DNA from 3 places in the Pseudoalteromonas lipolytica genome. Region 2 is predicted to be linked to each of the others. Evidence: predicted binding sites of a transcription regulator. Region 2 holds the regulator's gene; each other region holds the start of a gene.
What was found. Region 2 encodes sigma-54, which starts transcription at its own class of promoters, with help from an activator protein. Its sites were predicted from a motif close to GTTGGCACGNNNNTNGNNT; they were not measured.

Region 1 (5,793 bases), 510 kb from region 2:
AGTGGGTAAGCAAGCATTGCTTGAGTCAGAGACTATTGACTTTGATGGCGAAAATTTAGCTAAAGGTTCCGTTGTGGCAGAAACAACTGTTGAATCTCTTACGTTAAGAATCACTGATTCGACGGGACAATTAGTTCGCACTATTGATTTAGGATCGAAATCTGCCGGTGCTCACCGTTTCGAGTGGGATGGTAAAGATGGTGAGGGCAATGTTCTTCCTGAAGGCGAATACAATATTAGCGCTGAAGGCTTCGTAAATGGAGACTACAGCAGCATGCCTCTGGCAACCTTTAAGAACATTGAAAGTGTCAATATTAATGGCAGCAGCGGCATTATCGTAAATACAAAAGAGGGTGCGGTTAGGCTAACTGATATAGCTGAAATCGCATAATTAAAAAGGTTTGGGTTAGCTTAGGCTAAGAGATAGGTTAGAGGTGAGTTATGAGCTTCAATATTGCATTAACAGGTTTAGCAGCCGCACAAAAAGATTTAGACGTAACGGCAAATAATATTGCCAACGTAAACACAACGGGCTTTAAAGAGTCGCGTGCTGAGTTTGCTGATGTGTACGCATCGTCAGTATTTAGTTCTGGTAAAACAAAAAACGGCGACGGTGTTAAAACAGCAACGGTTGCACAACAGTTTCACCAAGGGTCGTTATCATTCACAAATAACTCACTTGATTTAGCAATCACAGGGGAAGGTTATTTTGCGATGAGTGATGACATCGCATCACAAGACTTTACATATACGCGTGCGGGTGCATTTAAATTAAATGCAGATAACTTTGTTGTTGATGCCAATGGTAACTACTTGCAAGGTTTCCCTGTTGACCCATCAACGGGTAATACGACGTCGGTAAGTTTAAGTACTACTTCACCGATTCAAATTCCTGATGCTTCAGGTTCGCCTCGTCATACGAGTAATATCTACAGCTCAATGAATTTAGACGCACGTGTCGATACGCCAACAACGACAACCTTTGATCCAACTGATAGCACGAGCTATAACTCGTCTACTTCAACAACTGTTTATGACTCATTAGGTGAGCCGCATGTTGTACAGTTATTTTTTGTAAAGCAAGACCCTACAGCAACGCCAAATACGTGGGAAGTGTACGCCACAATGGATGGTCAAGCGTTTGATGCTTCAGGTGCTGCAACGGGCACAGGTGCACACACGCCAATTGATACACTTGAGTTCACGGCGGCGGGTTTACCGAACGTAACCGCTCCAGAAACCACATTTGATGACATTATTTTGCCTTCAGATGCTTCGACAGGTTTATCGACACTACTTGGTAATGGCGCACAGTTCCCGAATGAAATCACGGTTAATTGGCGTGATGAAGCAGGCACCGCTAATAAAGTGCCTACGCAATACGCTAGTAACTTTGAAGTAAAAGCACTTGAGCAAGATGGTGCGACAGTCGGTCGTTTAGCGGGCATTGATATTGGTGCAGATGGAAAAGTAGTTGCTTCATACAGCAATGGCGATACTTCATTCTTAGGCCAAGTGGCTATGGTGCGCTTTTCAAACTCTCAAGGCTTACAACAAGCAGGTGACACTTCTTGGAAGAAAAGCCTAACCTCGGGCGAGCCTATTGCGGGTGAGCCCAACTCAGGCACATTGGGTTCAATTAACTCATCAGCACTTGAGCAATCAAACGTTAACTTAACGAATGAGCTGGTTGACCTTATCAGCGCACAGCGTAATTTCCAGGCGAACTCACGTGCCTTAGAAGTTAACTCAACATTACAACAAAATATCTTACAGATCCGTTAATTTTAGCGGCTCTAAGCTTAATCCGACACGAAAGGCTGCCCCCTCTATTGGCAGCCTTTTTTTATTTTCCTTTTCTTATTTCCGCGTCAATTTTACTTTGGCACTTTTATTGCATTTCATAGTTATCGTATTTTTAGTGAGTCAATGTTATGGACAAAATGGTCTACATTGCCATGTCTGGTGCAAAGCAAAGCTTGCGTGGCCTTGAATTAAAGGCAAACAACTTAGCAAATGCAAACACCACTGGCTTTAAAGCTGATTTTGCACAAGCACGCTCAATGCAAGCATTTGGCGAAGGCTTGCCATCGCGTGTATTCGCAATGCAAGAGCGCCCAGGTTCTAACATGGAGTCGGGTGGTTTTGTTGAAACAGGCCGAGAACTTGATATTGCCATGAGTGATCGGGGTTGGTTAAGCGTACAAGATGCATCGGGCAATGAAGCCTATACCAAAACAGGCACGCTGAATATTACTCCCGATGGCGCATTGATGACCAGTCATGGTCGTCAAGTTATTGGCGAAGGTGGCCCCATTATTTTGCCTTTACCAATCGAGAAGATTGAATTTAGTTCTGATGGGTCAATTCAGGTGCGTCCACAAGGGGCACCTGCAAACTTTTTAGAAGTGGTTGATCGTTTAAAGGTAATCGAAGCCGATAACAATCAACTAGAAAAAGGCAATGATGGCTTATTTAGGCCAAAGCCAGACATGTTGGTAAATGATTTATGTGGGTTTTGCGACATTTCAAATAATGTAAAAGTGCTTTCGGGCACCCTTGAAATGTCCAACGTTAACCCCGTACATGAAATGGTCGATATGATCAGCAATCAACGCCAATTTGAATTACAAGTTAAATTGATGAAAACAGCGGAAGAAATTGATGAACGTCAAGATCAGCTGTTACGCATTGTTTAAGATGACTGAGAGGGTAGAGTTATGAATCCTGCATTGTGGATCAGTAAAACCGGGCTTGACGCCCAACAAACCGATATTTCGGTGATCTCAAATAATCTCGCGAATGCCAGCACGGTCGGTTACAAAAAAAGCCGCGCCGTATTTGAAGATTTACTGTATCAAAATATTAATCAGCCAGGTGGTCGTTCCTCACAAGACACTGAAATGCCATCAGGTTTGATGTTAGGCGCGGGTGCGAAAGTGGTTGCTAACCAAAAGAACTTTTCACAAGGTAACATGCTTACCACTGAAAATTCATTGGATTGGATGATTTCAGGACCGGGCTTTTTTGAGGTCTTACTCCCAGATGGCAATATCGCTTATTCGCGTAATGGTCAATTTACCACCGATGAAGATGGCCGCATTGTTACCGCGGGAGCCGGTTTTCCTGTGCAACCAGAGATGAATGTGCCAGACGATGCACAATCAATTACGGTATCACAAGATGGTGAAGTGTCGGTGCGTATCTCAGGCCAAGCTGACAATGTTGTTATTGGTCAGCTAACTATCAGTGATTTCATCAATCCATCTGGCCTTGAGCCTATGGGTCAAAACCTTTACACCGAAACGGCTGTAAGTGGGGCTCCTGTGCAAGGTAATCCCGGTATTGATGGTTTAGGAACTGTTGTACAAGGTTCACTTGAAACTTCAAATGTGAATGTAACAGAAGAGCTCGTTAACCTCATTGAAACACAGCGAATTTATGAAATGAATTCAAAAGTGATTTCGGCTGTTGATGAAATGCTTAGTTACATTAACCAACAGTTATAATGGGTAGGAGGCAGCATGCGTAACATTATCTTAGTCACATCAACAGCGTTATTGCTCGGTGGTTGTATGGCAACACAAAATAACCATGTGGTTCAGGATGACCCTTACTATGCGCCAATGTACCCAGAGCCTGCAGCAGAGCAAATGGTACCCACTGGTTCATTATTTGATAGTTATTTATCAAATGACCTGTATTCAGATAAAAAAGCGTTGCGGGCAGGCGATATCATCACGGTTAAACTGCAAGAATCGACTCAGGCAACCAAAGCGGCGAAAACCGAAACCGATAAAGAAACCGACGCAAGCCTTGACCCAGTCATTGGTTTAGGCGGCAATCCTGTGAATATAGGTGGTGATAGTATCCAATTTGGTATTGGTTCAGATTCATCATTTAAAGGTGATTCTAAATCGAATCAATCGAACAGCTTATTTGGTGATATTTCAGTTAATGTTATGCGAGTTTTGCCGAACGGTAACTTAGTGATCCGTGGCGAAAAGTGGCTTACTTTAAATACCGGTGAAGAGTTTATTCGTCTTGAAGGTTTAGTGCGTCCCCAAGATGTGACAGCAGATAATACGGTGACTTCAAACCGAGTTGCGAATGCGCGCATTCAATACTCAGGTAAAGGTCAACTTCAAGAAGCGCAAAGTGCGGGTTGGTTAACTCGCTTCTTTAGCAGTTCTATTTTCCCATTTTAGAGGATACAAATCATGAATGGGTTTAAATACATTATTGCTCTTTGCTTAATTAGCGTACAGTTTTCTGTTCAGGCTGAGCGAGTTAAAGATGTGTCTATGGTTGAGGGTGTACGCTCAAATCAATTAGTCGGTTATGGTTTAGTGGTGGGTTTACCTGGCACGGGCGAGCAAAGTCGTTTTACAGAGCAGAGCTTTAAAGCGATGTTAAATAGCTTCGGTATCACGCTTCCTGCGAACTTAAAACCAAAGATTAAAAATGTTGCAGCCGTTGCTGTACATGCCGAGTTACCCGCGTTTAGAAAACCAGGTCAAACCATTGATATTACCGTGTCTTCAATTGGCAGTGCAGGAAGCTTACGCGGTGGTACGTTATTACAAACCTTTTTGAAAGGGGTTGATGGTAATACGTATGCCATTGCACAGGGCAGTTTGGTCGTGGGGGGCTTAGGCGCAGAAGGTGCTGATGGCAGCCGAGTGATTATAAACACTCCCACCGTTGGCCGAATTCCGAATGGGGCAACGGTTGAGCGCGCTGTTAAAAGCCCGTTTATGCAAGGTGACTACATCACCTTTAATTTGAATCGTCCAGATTTCACAACGGCAAAGCGCCTAGAGCAAACTATTAATGATTTAGTTGGGCCAAACAGTGCTCAAGCAATTGATGCAGCGTCTGTACGTGTCATTGCACCGCGCGATGCATCGCAGCGCGTATCGTATTTATCAACGCTTGAAAACTTAGAGTTCACACCGGCTGATACTGCGGCAAAAATTATTGTCAATTCACGTACGGGCACCATTGTTATTGGTAAAAACGTAAAATTACAGCCAGCTGCAATTACCCACGGTGGATTAACCGTGACCATTGCTGAGCAGCAAAACGTATCGCAGCCGAATGCACTGAGCGAAGGCGAGACGGTGGTGACAAACCAAAGTATTATCGATGTTAATGAAGATGACTCTCGTGCTTTTGTGTTTAATCCAGGTATTAGCCTTGATGATTTAGTGAGAGCGATAAACGAAGTTGGTGCCGCCCCAGGTGACTTAATGGCTATCCTTGAAGCGTTGAAAGAGGCGGGAGCCATAAACGGGCAACTTGTTATTATATAATCAATTAAAAACGCGCTGAGCTCAGCGCGTTTTTTCATTTCTACCTCCCCTCAATCTGATAAATCCTCTTTTGGCGTAATTATTGCATTTGATTATGCATTATTAATTATTGTGTCAAAAAGCTGATGGATACGAATCATCTCGACAAGCAAAACTTTTTTGATTTAGGCAACTTAGACTCATTGCGTCAAAGTGCTCTAAAAAGTGATGCCTCTAGCGATGCGTCAAAAGAGGCGCTGAAAAAAGCGGCGGCACAATTTGAATCTATCTTTACGCAAATGCTGCTTAAAAGCATGCGTAAGGCTAATGAAGCCTTTGAAGACAAAGACAGTCCGTTTAACTCGAGTGGCGTAAAATTCTTTGAAGAAATGCATGATCAACAGCTTTCTGTTGAGTTGTCTTCTAACGGCTCACTGGGTTTGGCTGATCTTATTGTGCAGCAGCTATCGCCCGACGGTAAGAAATTTACTCCTGGTTC
Region 2 (5,793 bases):
GAATTGCAGTGCAAGTTGTGCCAAAACCGTGGCTGCTCGTGCATGTAAACCAAGCTTATTTTGGATTAAAAAAGTGTCTTCAGCATGCATCGTCGTTGCCTATTGGGTATCTTGCTCGCGGTGGCGTATTTTCACGTTTGCGTGACTTTTCGAAAAGCTCTCACCAATGGTTTGCGCTAAGTAAACCGAGCGATGTTGTCCACCTGTGCAGCCAATCGCAATGGTTAAATAACTGCGATTATTTCGCTCTAAGTGAGGGAGCCATGTTTGTACAAAGGTTTGAATTTGCCATGTAAACTTTTGCACTATGCTGTGACTAGCAAGGTAATCTTTTACTGGTTGGTCTAAGCCTGTCAGTGGTTTTAGATCCGGTTCCCAGTGTGGATTCGGTAAAAAGCGAGCATCAAATACGTAATCAGCTTCTTTTGGAATGCCGTGCTTAAAGCCAAACGACATAAAAGTAATAATGAGCTTTTTGTCTTTTTTACCCAGTATTTTTTCGCGAATAGATTCGGCAAGCTGATGCACGCTGAGATCGGTCGTATCAATCATAAAATCGGCACGGGTGATCAAAACATCCAGTAATACTTTTTCTTGTTTAATCGCTAAATCAAGCGGCAGCGAGTCAATCGATAATGGGTGTAAGCGGCGAGTTTCAGAGAACCGTTTGATTAGTGTTTGATCATCACTATCTAAATAAAACAACGTGGGTTTTGCAAAGCCCGGTAAATACTCAAGAATATCGTTAAATTCTTGCTGTTCTTTCGGCAGGTTACGCACATCGATACTTACAGCAATTTTGTCGTAATTATCTGACACACTGCGTACTAACGAAGGAAGTAGGTTTACAGGAATATTATCAACGCAGTAATAGCCTAAGTCTTCAAGTACTCGTAAAGCGACCGATTTACCTGAACCAGAGCGACCGCTGATAATAATTAATTCCATTTATGCCTCTGATGCAATGACTTTAAACAGATCACTATCTGTTTTAGCACTGCGTAGCTGTTTACAAAATTCTTTGTCTTTAAGTCTATCAGCAATTGTTGATAAGGTCTTTAGATGAAGTTGACAGTCACCATCTGGTACGATGAGTGCGACAAAAATATCCACTGGACGATTATCAATTGCATCAAAATTTATAGGTGACTCACTCACAATTACAAATGCGTGTGGCTGATCTGCACCGCTCATACGACCATGTGGAATCGCAATACCTCGGCCAATACCCGTGCTGCCCAATTTTTCTCTGTTCAATAGGGCATTGAGTATATCTTGCTGAGATAAATGAGGGAGCTGCTCATGAGCCAGTTCGCTGATAAATTCGAGAATTCTTTTTTTGCTATTAAAAAGGACCGCAGCTTTGCTGCAGTCCTGGTTAGTAAGTGAACTAAGTTTCATAATTTAGTGTCGAGCTAATTTCTCTTTGTGTTTAATTACTTGACGATCAAGTTTATCGATTAACGAGTCGATGGCTGCATACATATCTTGGTGTTCAGTAGAGGCAAATAACTCGCCTCCGTTTACATGTAAAGTTGCTTCTGCTTTTTGGCTTAGTTTTTCTACATCTAGAATGACATGAACATTATTAATGTGGTCAAAATGCCTTTCTAGTTTCGCAAACTTGGTGTTTACATAGTCTCTTAATGAATCTGTGATTTCTACATGACGACCAGTTAAATTTAGTTGCATAAGCATTTTCCTTCTATGTAAAACGTCTAAATCAGACTCTTACGCTGATTCGACGGAGGTATTGCTAGAGACTCTCGATATTTTGCTATTGTCCGTCTAGCTACTTTAATTCCTTGCTCAGCCAATATATCTGCAATTTTGCTATCACTCAATGGTTTAGCTGTGTTTTCTGCGGCGATTAGCTTTTTGATTAAAGCGCGAATTGCCGTAGATGAACACTCACCCCCATTTTCAGTGCTTACATGGCTGGAGAAGAAATATTTCAACTCAAAAATTCCCCGCGGGGTATGCATGTATTTTTGTGTTGTTACTCGCGAAATTGTTGATTCATGCATTTCGACCATTTCTGCGACATCATTTAATACCATGGGTTTCATGGCCTCAGGACCATGTTCAAAGAAAGCCTGTTGTTGTTGAACAATACAGTTAGTCACTTTTAATAACGTGTCATTACGGCTTTCTAAGCTTTTAATAAACCATTTTGCTTCTTGTAAATGAGAGCGAATAAATTGGCTATCACTGCTTGATTTTACAGAACGTGACATCGCCGCATAGTGGCTATTCACTCTGATTTTCGGCATGCAGTCTGGGTTTAGTTCAACTACCCAACGGCCTTTTATTTTTTTTACGGATACATCGGGTATCACGTATTCAGACTCTTCTCTAACAATGGTATCCGCAGGCTTTGGATTTAAGCTGTGGATCAATGTCATGACTTCTTTCAGCTCACTTTCTTTAAGCTTAGTCTTTTTCATCAAAGTGCGATAGTCACGACTCGCTAATAATTCAATATGTTCTGATAACACCATTTTAGTTTCAGCTAAATAGGGGGTGTCAGCATCGAATTGGCGTAATTGAATACACAAACATTCTTGTAAACTACGGGCGCCAATACCGACAGGATCGAATAATTGGATTCTTTTTAAGACAGCTTCGACTTCATCAAGTTCGATTTCTTCTTCATCGTTATTTTGATTGAAGCTTTCAACAATGTCTTCGCAGCTTACGGTTAAAATACCCGAATCATCAATTGCCTCAACAATCGCAACGGCAATCGCTTCGTCTGTTGGGCTGAATGGAGTCAGTTGTAACTGCCACATTAGGTATTCGTGGAGAGTTTCGGTTGATGCGCCTTGGTAAATTGATTCATCTTCAGGCATTGGACCTGAGGAACTTGATGGGGCAGCACTCATGTACTCATCCCACGTAACATCCATTGCTAAGTCGTCACTTACGGTGTCTTTGTTGAGGGCATCACTGCTTTCTTGCTCGTACTCGCTTGCAGCTTCGTCAGCCGACGCGCTTAGTTGGGTATCGTCAGATTCGGCTTTCTGCTCGTTCTTGCCAATACTCTCTTCTGCATAATCTGCTTCTTCAACTTCAAGCAAAGGGTTAGAGTCTAACGCTTCTTGAATTTCTTGCTGGAGATCCAATGTACTGAGCTGCAACAAACGGATAGCCTGTTGCAGTTGTGGAGTCATTGTAAGTTGCTGGCCCATGCGCAGCTGTAATGATTGCCTCATGTATCCCTAACAATCCTTTTTAGTCTTATCAAACAATAGCACGATGCCGTTAACTATTTATTTGATTTATTGTCATTGTTATAAGTCTAGCAGATGCTCTAGTCGGTGGCGTATTTAAAGCCTGAATTGCTCGCCTAGATACACATCGCGTACAGTTTGGTCGGCTAACACATGTTCAGGTGTACCTGATGCAATTAGCTCCCCATGAGAAACAATGTAGGCTTTTTCACAAACATCAAGGGTTTCTCTCACATTGTGGTCAGTAATTAATACACCAATACCACGATTTTTTAAGTGCTCAATAATTTTCTTTATATCTAACACTGAAATAGGATCAACACCAGCAAAAGGCTCATCGAGCAAAATAAATTTAGGGTCAGCGGCCAGTGCGCGTGCTATTTCAACACGACGGCGTTCACCCCCTGACAATGCCATACCTTGGCTGTCACGAATGTGTTGAATGCTAAATTCATCAAGTAAGCTGTTAAGTGTTTCTTCGCGGCCTTGTTTATTGAGATCTTTACGGGTCTCTAAAATGGCCATTAAGTTTTGATAAACAGTCAGTTTTCTAAAAATCGATGATTCTTGTGGCAAATAGCCAATACCTAAGCGAGCGCGGCTGTGCATTGGCAATAAGGTGATGTCGTTATCATCAATGCTTATTTTACCTTTGTCACTGGGCACTAATCCCACAATCATGTAAAAGGTGGTTGTTTTACCTGCGCCATTTGGCCCAAGTAAACCGACAATGCTGCCAGCTTCTACCTCAAGGCCTACATTTTTTACAACTTGGCGACCCTTATAGCTTTTAGCTAATAGCTCTGCTTTTAGTGTGCTCATGGCTGGCCTTCATCGTTCTTTTTGTTATCAACAGGCACTAAAATAGTGTGTACACGATCGGTCGAGTTTTCATCTTTCTCGGCACTTATCAGTTGCTGTTCCATATCGTATGTAATGCTCTTGGCACTGACTTTTTGGCCTGCTTGAGTCACTTGTGCATTGCCAACGAGTGTTAATAAGCGTTTAGCAACATCGTATCGAACTTCTTCAGCACTGGCGCTCATAATAGTGCCGTCAGCTTGTTTTTCTTCAAAGTAAGCGGGCTTTCCTGTGGCAATAATTAATTCAACCGTGCCTTCAACTTCACCTGCATGTGCTTCGAGTCGATCCGCTGTAATACGACGGTTACCATGTATGATCTCGACATTATCTTCGAAGATACCAATGCCATTTTTTAGCTGACCTTCTTGGCGATCAGAGCTAATGCTGATTGGTGTGCCAGCCTGCTCAGCAGCTGCGCCAGAAAACGCAATCAATAAGCTTGGGATCAGGAGTAATTTCTTAAGTTTATTGGTCATAGTATATGGTTCGTGTATGGTTAGTTAACTCAACAATTTCGGCTTTTAAATCGGCTTTTAAACCTTTACCGGTAATTTTTAAATTCGGTCCTGTCAGCGTGACAGGTTGCTTAGAAAACATGGTCATTTTGTCAATGTCGATGTTAATGTTCTCAGCTTTAATATCTTCGATCATGCCATTATGGGTAAGGTTTTTAGCAACCACATCCCCTTCGAATACAAGCTGATCGTTTTCATATAACGTGGCTTCTTTGGCTTTTACTTGCCAAACTTGCTGATCACCGTAAATGGTGAAAATGGGTTGCTCAAAAAAGGTAAACCCGAGCTGTTGATACAGCTCCATTTTAGCTGCGGCCACTTTATGACTGATTTTACCTTGATCATCATAGGCTGTTTGCTTTAATGCGATTGCGGTGTAATCAGGTGTAGCGATAATCTCGTCTTCACTGAGCACTGTGTTTGTCGGTTGATTAAAGTACGGATACCATAACCAAACCATGCTACAAACAAAAACAATACTTAGTAAAATACGGGCTATATTCATGCGCTCGTTCCATCGCTAGTTAGCGGTTTGCCATTTTCTAGCATTAATAAATCAGTTAGTTCACGCACAGCTCCAAAGCCACCAGGTAACAGGGTGGTGTAATGAGCCAGTTTTTTGATTAATGGATGAGCATCATTAACAGCAACGGCAAATCCGACTTTTTCCATAACCGGTAAGTCTGGACCATCGTCACCAATATAGGCAATTTGCTCATCTGTTAAGCTAAGTTTATCTTTTAACTCTTGATAAGCAATGAGCTTATTCTCTTGGCCCTGATAAATATGTTGTACCGTAAGGCTAGTCATTCGCTGCTGAACTATTTGTGAATGGCGTCCCGTGATTACGGCCACCTGAAAACCACTATTGATAAGGGCTTTAATGCCGAATCCATCTTTTGTATTGAAAGCTTTAAGCTCTTCGCCTTGATTGCCCAAATAAATACGGCCATCTGAAAAAACACCATCAATATCACAAATAAGCAGTTTTATTTTTTGAGCACGTTGACTCACGTCTGTGCTTACTGGTTGGTAAAGCTCAGCAAATGTCATGCTTAAAGTACTCCTGCTTTTAAAAGGTCTTGCATGTTAAGCGCGCCAATGGGGGTGTTGCTTTTGTCGATTACAATCAAACCATTAATACGTTTACGTTCCATAATATTAAGCGCTTCTGCGGCCAG
Region 3 (5,793 bases), 250 kb from region 2:
TAAACTCAAGCGCTTGCTCAAGTGTGTAGTTCAATGGTGGTGTTAATGTTTGCGCTTCATCAGTACCTGATGCACGAACGTTCGTTAGCTGCTTACCTTTAAGTGCGTTTACAGTTAGGTCGTTATCACGGCTATGAATACCGATAACCATACCTTCGTAAACTTCTACACCGTGACCGATGAATAGCTTACCGCGCTCTTGAAGGTTGAATAATGCGTTAGTTAACGCTTTACCTGTTGCGTTAGCGATCATTACACCATTTTTACGTAGACCGATGTTACCGCCTTTATGAGGACCGTAATGATCAAACGTGTGGTACATAAGACCTGAACCTGATGTAAGCGTCATGAAATCAGTTTGGAAACCGATTAAACCACGGCTCGGCATCATAAAGTCCATACGCATACGGCCTTTACCATCTGGCGCCATGTCAGTTAGTTCACCTTTACGCAGACCAATTTGTTCCATGATAGAACCTTGGTGCTCTTCTTGACAGTCAATCGTTACTGTTTCGTACGGTTCTTCTAATACACCATCTACAGTGCGTAAGATTACTTCTGGACGAGAAACAGCAAGCTCGTAGCCTTCACGACGCATGTTTTCGATTAAGATACCTAAGTGAAGTTCACCACGGCCTGATACACGGAAGCTATCTGGGTTGTCAGTTTCTTCAACGCGTAATGCAACGTTGTGAACAAGCTCAGCTTGTAAACGCTCAAGGATATTACGTGATGTTACGAACTTACCTTCTTTACCCGCAAATGGCGACGTGTTTACAGAGAACGTCATTGTTACTGTCGGCTCATCAACTGATAGCGGAGGTAACGCTTCAACGTTAGAAGGCGCACACACTGTATCAGAGATTTTTAATTCGCCTATACCTGTCACAGTTACGATATTACCCGCATAACCACGGTCTGTATCAATTCGCTCAAGACCTAAGTAGCTTTGAACCGCACCAATTTTACCATTACGTTTTGTGCCATCAGCACTGATAATAGTTACTTGTTGGTTAGGCGCTACAGAACCACGCTTGATTCGGCCGATACCGATTACACCTACGTATGAGTTGTAATCAAGTTGAGAAATCTGCATTTGGAAGTCACCTTCAGGATCTGCATCCGGTGGTGATACTTCGTCAACGATCATCTTGAACATAGGTTCCATGTTGTCAGATGGTTCGTCTAAATCTAATGTTGCCCAGCCGTTGATAGCTGATGCGTAGATAACTTTAAAGTCTAACTGTTCGTCAGTTGCACCAAGGTTATCGAATAAATCAAAGATTTGATCCATAACCCAATCAGGGCGTGCACCCGGCTTATCAATTTTATTGATAACAACGATTGGCTTCAAACCTTGCGCGAACGCTTTTTGCGTTACGAAGCGCGTTTGTGGCATTGGACCTTCTTGAGCATCAACAAGTAACAATACTGAGTCAGCCATCGAAAGTACGCGTTCAACTTCACCACCGAAGTCGGCGTGTCCTGGGGTGTCTACGATATTGATGTGGTAATCATTCCAAGAGATGGCTGTGTTTTTAGCCAAAATGGTAATACCACGTTCTTTCTCAATGTCGTTTGAGTCCATCACGCGCTCTTCATTACCGCCGCGTGTTTCTAATGTGCCTGATTGCTCAAGCAGTTTATCAACCAAAGTTGTTTTACCGTGGTCAACGTGGGCGATAATCGCTATATTTCTTAACTTTTCGATGCTCATATTTTTTCTCAGAGAAATTGAATCTCATTGATCCTGCAAGATCTACGCACTCACCTGCATTTTCAACAGATGTCTAAGCATAGGATTTAAAAGGGCGCATATTATCCCTTAATAATGGCATGGATGAAAGTTTATCCAATACAATTTTATAAACTTTCTTCAGGCTTTTTATAAGTATCTGTTTTATAAATGACAATTTTATTAATTTTATCTTTAATCGAACATCCAAACTGGTAAAAAATCACCTTTTTAGCAATATTTTGGCACTAAAGCACATTTCGTTTATGCTAACTAGGGTGGTTAATCGTTGTGCAAATACAACCGGCAAGCATAACGCACCACAATGAACATTTTACGCACCAAAATAGTGCAAAAATAATTAACAAAATGCGCTTTATTTTATTTTTATAAGCCTAAACAAGGCGTTAAAAATTTGGCATGAAACCAGCTTACATAGAACAAAAGCAATAATGCAGCAAAAATAAAACCCAACAATTGGAGGACACATGTCACAATCGGTTTTAGATTTTATCAAAGAAAATGACGTTAAGTTCATTGATTTACGCTTTACTGATACCAAAGGTAAAGAACAGCATGTTTCTATTCCTCATCATCAAGTTGATGAAGACTTCTTTGAAGACGGCAAAATGTTTGACGGTTCTTCAATTGCTGGTTGGAAAGGTATCAACGAATCAGACATGGTATTAATGCCTGTTCCTGAGTCTGCAAAAATGGACCCATTTTCTGAAGAAGCAACTTTAATCGTACGTTGTGACGTTGTTGAGCCTTCAACACTTCAAGGTTACGAGCGTGACCCTCGCTCTGTTGCTAAACGTGCAGAAGAGTACATGCGTTCAACAGGTATCGCAGACACAGTATTATTTGGCCCAGAGCCAGAGTTCTTCCTATTTGATGACGTTAAATACAAATCAGACATGTCTGGTTCTATGTATAAAATCGACGACATCGAAGCAGCTTGGAACTCAGATAAAGATTACGAAGGTGGCAATAAAGGTCATCGTCCAGGTGTTAAAGGTGGTTACTTCCCATGTTCACCAATCGACTCATCGCATGACTGGCGTTCAGCAACGTGTTTAGTTCTTGAAGAGCTAGGCCAAGTTGTTGAAGCACACCACCACGAAGTAGCAACTGCGGGTCAAAACGAAATCGCAACACGCTTCAATACAATGGTATTAAAAGCTGACGAAATCCAAGAGATGAAATATGTTATCCATAACATGGCTCACCTTTATGGTAAAACAGCGACATTCATGCCTAAGCCGCTTGTAGGTGATAACGGTTCTGGTATGCACTGTCACCAATCTTTAGGTAAAGATGGCGTGAACATCTTCGCTGGTGACAAATACGCAGGTCTTTCTGAAGAAGCGCTTTACTACATCGGTGGTATCATCAAGCACGCTAAAGCAATCAACGCATTCGCTAACGCGTCAACTAACTCGTACAAACGTCTTGTACCAGGCTTCGAAGCGCCAGTAATGCTTGCATACTCTGCACGTAACCGCTCTGCTTCAATCCGTATCCCTGTAGTACCATCTGCAAAAGGACGTCGTATCGAAGTACGCTTCCCTGATCCAACAGCAAACCCATACTTAGCATTCTCTGCAATGCTTATGGCTGGCCTTGATGGTATTCAAAACAAGATCCACCCTGGCGATGCAATGGATAAAGACTTATACGATCTACCTGCTGAAGAAGCAGCTGAGATCCCACAAGTTGCCTCTTCACTAAGCGAAGCACTTGCTGCTTTAGATGCTGACCGTGAGTTCTTAAAAGCAGGTGGTGTATTCACTGACGACCTAATTGATGCATACATCTCACTTAAGAACAAAGAAGTTGAAAAACTTAACATGACAACTCACCCAGTTGAGTTCGAAATGTACTACAGCGTTTAATACGTCGTAGACAGTAAATAATTAATGTGTGTTCTCAAGCCCGCTTTGGCGGGCTTTTTTAATGGTAATTAGGCGTGTTCTCCTCTACAGTTTTAATTACATAAAAAAATGCAGGGTCGCAGGGTGAAAAGAACAACTTTATTGGTATTTTTGTTACTATCAGTAAGCTTTTTTAGTTATGGAACAACAAAAAAAGTGTATTCGTGGAAAGATAAAAATGGTGTTCTGGTATTTTCTGATACGCCACGCCCCGGTGCTACCGAAGTAAAGCTTAATACCCCTAACTTGACCATGCCTGCTACCGACACCAGTATTCTTGATAACACAGCCAGTGCAACACCCGTAAACTTTAAAATCGCTATTTCCTCACCTGAAGACCAAGCAACAGTCAGAGAAAACTCCGGTTCTGTTTATGTTACAACCCGTGTCATTCCTCGCTTTGCAACGGGTTTTAAAGTACAACTTTTTGTAAATGGTGCCCCCCATGGCGAACCAAGTAACAGTTCTACTTTTGCACTACGAGGCGTAAATCGAGGCGAGCACACATTACAAGCCAAACTATTTAATGCGAACAATAAACTCGTTTCGGTCAGTCCAGTTAGCACATTCTACATGCACAGAGCGTCTGTTGTTGGTGGGAATTAATTTTTTCAAACGCGCCTCGCAATGCAAAAGGATTATGCTAAGCTGCACTTAATCGTAACGCACTAAAATGGTGCAACCATGCTCAGTGATACACAATTTAACTCAGAATTGCTCGACAGCATTTGGAAAAATTTAAGTACAGCGGTTATTTTACTTAACCGTGATTTTAAACTTGTTTATGCCAATGATAGTGCCAGTGAGCTACTTGGTTTAGGGCCAAAGCGCATTCTCAACCAACCGTTTGATAACCTGTTTAACTACCACTCTATCGATCTTAAACGCATTGCTCAGTATTCACTCTTTGATGGTGTTGATTGCCACCAGCATAGAGCTGACGTGGTGTTCATCGATTCTCGCCATGCCAAGCTCACAATTAGTACACGCCGAATTACCAATAAAGATGACAATTATATCTTGTTTGAATGCCGCCAGATGGACGATGAAATTCGCCACGATCAGGCCTCAAATCAAATGCATCAGTATCAAGCTGCACGTAATTTAATTCGTGGTTTAGCCCACGAAATAAAAAATCCTTTGGGGGGTATACGCGGAGCGGCGCAATTATTGCAGTATGAGGTTGATCAGCAAGAACGAGATCAATGTGCAGAACTCATTATTGAACAAGCAGACCGCTTACGTGAATTAGTCGACCGTTTACTTGGCCCGAATCAACTGCCACATAAGTCGTATGGCAATATTCACCAAGCGCTTGAGTCTGTCGTTAAATTAAGCATGCTTGATAACAATGCAAATATCACGTTAGTGAAAGACTATGACCCGAGCATACCCAGCGTATATATCGATCAGAGTAAAATTCAACAAGTGGTATTAAACATTATTCGTAATGCACAACAGGCGCTCGTTGATGGGGGAGAAATTAGAATAAAAACCCGTATCAACCATCAACATAGACGCCCTGGTAAAGCACCGAAAAAAACCTTGCTGATCCAAATTTCGGATAACGGTCCAGGCATAGACAAGAGTTTAAAAGAAACCTTGTTTTACCCGATGATTACCAATAAAGAAAATGGGTCGGGTCTTGGCTTATCCATCGCGCAAACGTTGGTTGACCAACATGATGGACACATAGAGTGTGACAGTTGGCCAGGCCATACAGAATTTAATATCTATTTGCCTTTTACGGATTAATGGTTTTTTTTGGAGTAGTCATGAAAACAGTGTGGTTAGTTGATGATGATGCCTCAATACGCTTTGTATTAGAAAAAGCGCTGGCACGAGCAGGATTTGAAACTCAAAGCTATGCCAATGCGCAAGAAGTGCTGAATGCTTTAAAGTTTAGCCAGCCTACCGTGCTGGTGTCTGATGTGCGTATGCCAGGTATGGATGGTATGGCGTTACTAGAAACAATCGCTGAGCAAAACCCTGGGTTACCTGTCATTATCATGACTGCCCACTCGGATTTAGATTCGGCGGTTAATGCGTTTCAAAAAGGGGCGTTTGAATACCTCGCAAAACCGTTTGATTTAGAAGAAGCCGTTTCTTTAGTTGAAAGTGCTT

Region 1: a site for sigma-54 is predicted at 1,882-1,900, ahead of D0907_RS04640 (flagellar basal body rod protein FlgF). Genes of this name have one in related genera too.
Region 3: a site for sigma-54 is predicted at 2,150-2,168, ahead of glnA (glutamate--ammonia ligase). Genes of this name have one in related genera too.

What each region holds. Positions count from the first base shown of each region.
Region 1 is NZ_CP032090.1:1,026,294-1,032,086, forward strand. Features, by position in the region: gene D0907_RS04630 (flagellar hook assembly protein FlgD) at 1-391, shown strand, start outside; gene flgE (flagellar hook protein FlgE) at 442-1,785, shown strand; gene D0907_RS04640 (flagellar basal body rod protein FlgF) at 1,935-2,699, shown strand; gene flgG (flagellar basal-body rod protein FlgG) at 2,721-3,509, shown strand; gene flgH (flagellar basal body L-ring protein FlgH) at 3,525-4,208, shown strand; gene D0907_RS04655 (flagellar basal body P-ring protein FlgI) at 4,221-5,315, shown strand; gene flgJ (flagellar assembly peptidoglycan hydrolase FlgJ) at 5,441-5,793, shown strand, end outside.
Region 2 is NZ_CP032090.1:518,812-524,604, forward strand. Features, by position in the region: gene D0907_RS02415 (HPr family phosphocarrier protein) at 1-90, opposite strand, end outside; gene rapZ (RNase adapter RapZ) at 100-948, opposite strand; gene ptsN (PTS IIA-like nitrogen regulatory protein PtsN) at 949-1,401, opposite strand; gene hpf (ribosome hibernation promoting factor) at 1,405-1,692, opposite strand; gene D0907_RS02435 (RNA polymerase factor sigma-54) at 1,719-3,215, opposite strand; gene lptB (LPS export ABC transporter ATP-binding protein) at 3,330-4,055, opposite strand; gene lptA (lipopolysaccharide transport periplasmic protein LptA) at 4,052-4,573, opposite strand; gene lptC (LPS export ABC transporter periplasmic protein LptC) at 4,563-5,117, opposite strand; gene kdsC (3-deoxy-manno-octulosonate-8-phosphatase KdsC) at 5,114-5,665, opposite strand; gene D0907_RS02460 (KpsF/GutQ family sugar-phosphate isomerase) at 5,668-5,793, opposite strand, start outside.
Region 3 is NZ_CP032090.1:267,899-273,691, reverse strand. Features, by position in the region: gene typA (translational GTPase TypA) at 1-1,717, opposite strand, end outside; gene glnA (glutamate--ammonia ligase) at 2,224-3,630, shown strand; gene D0907_RS01275 (DUF4124 domain-containing protein) at 3,754-4,275, shown strand; gene glnL (nitrogen regulation protein NR(II)) at 4,354-5,424, shown strand; gene ntrC (nitrogen regulation protein NR(I)) at 5,445-5,793, shown strand, end outside.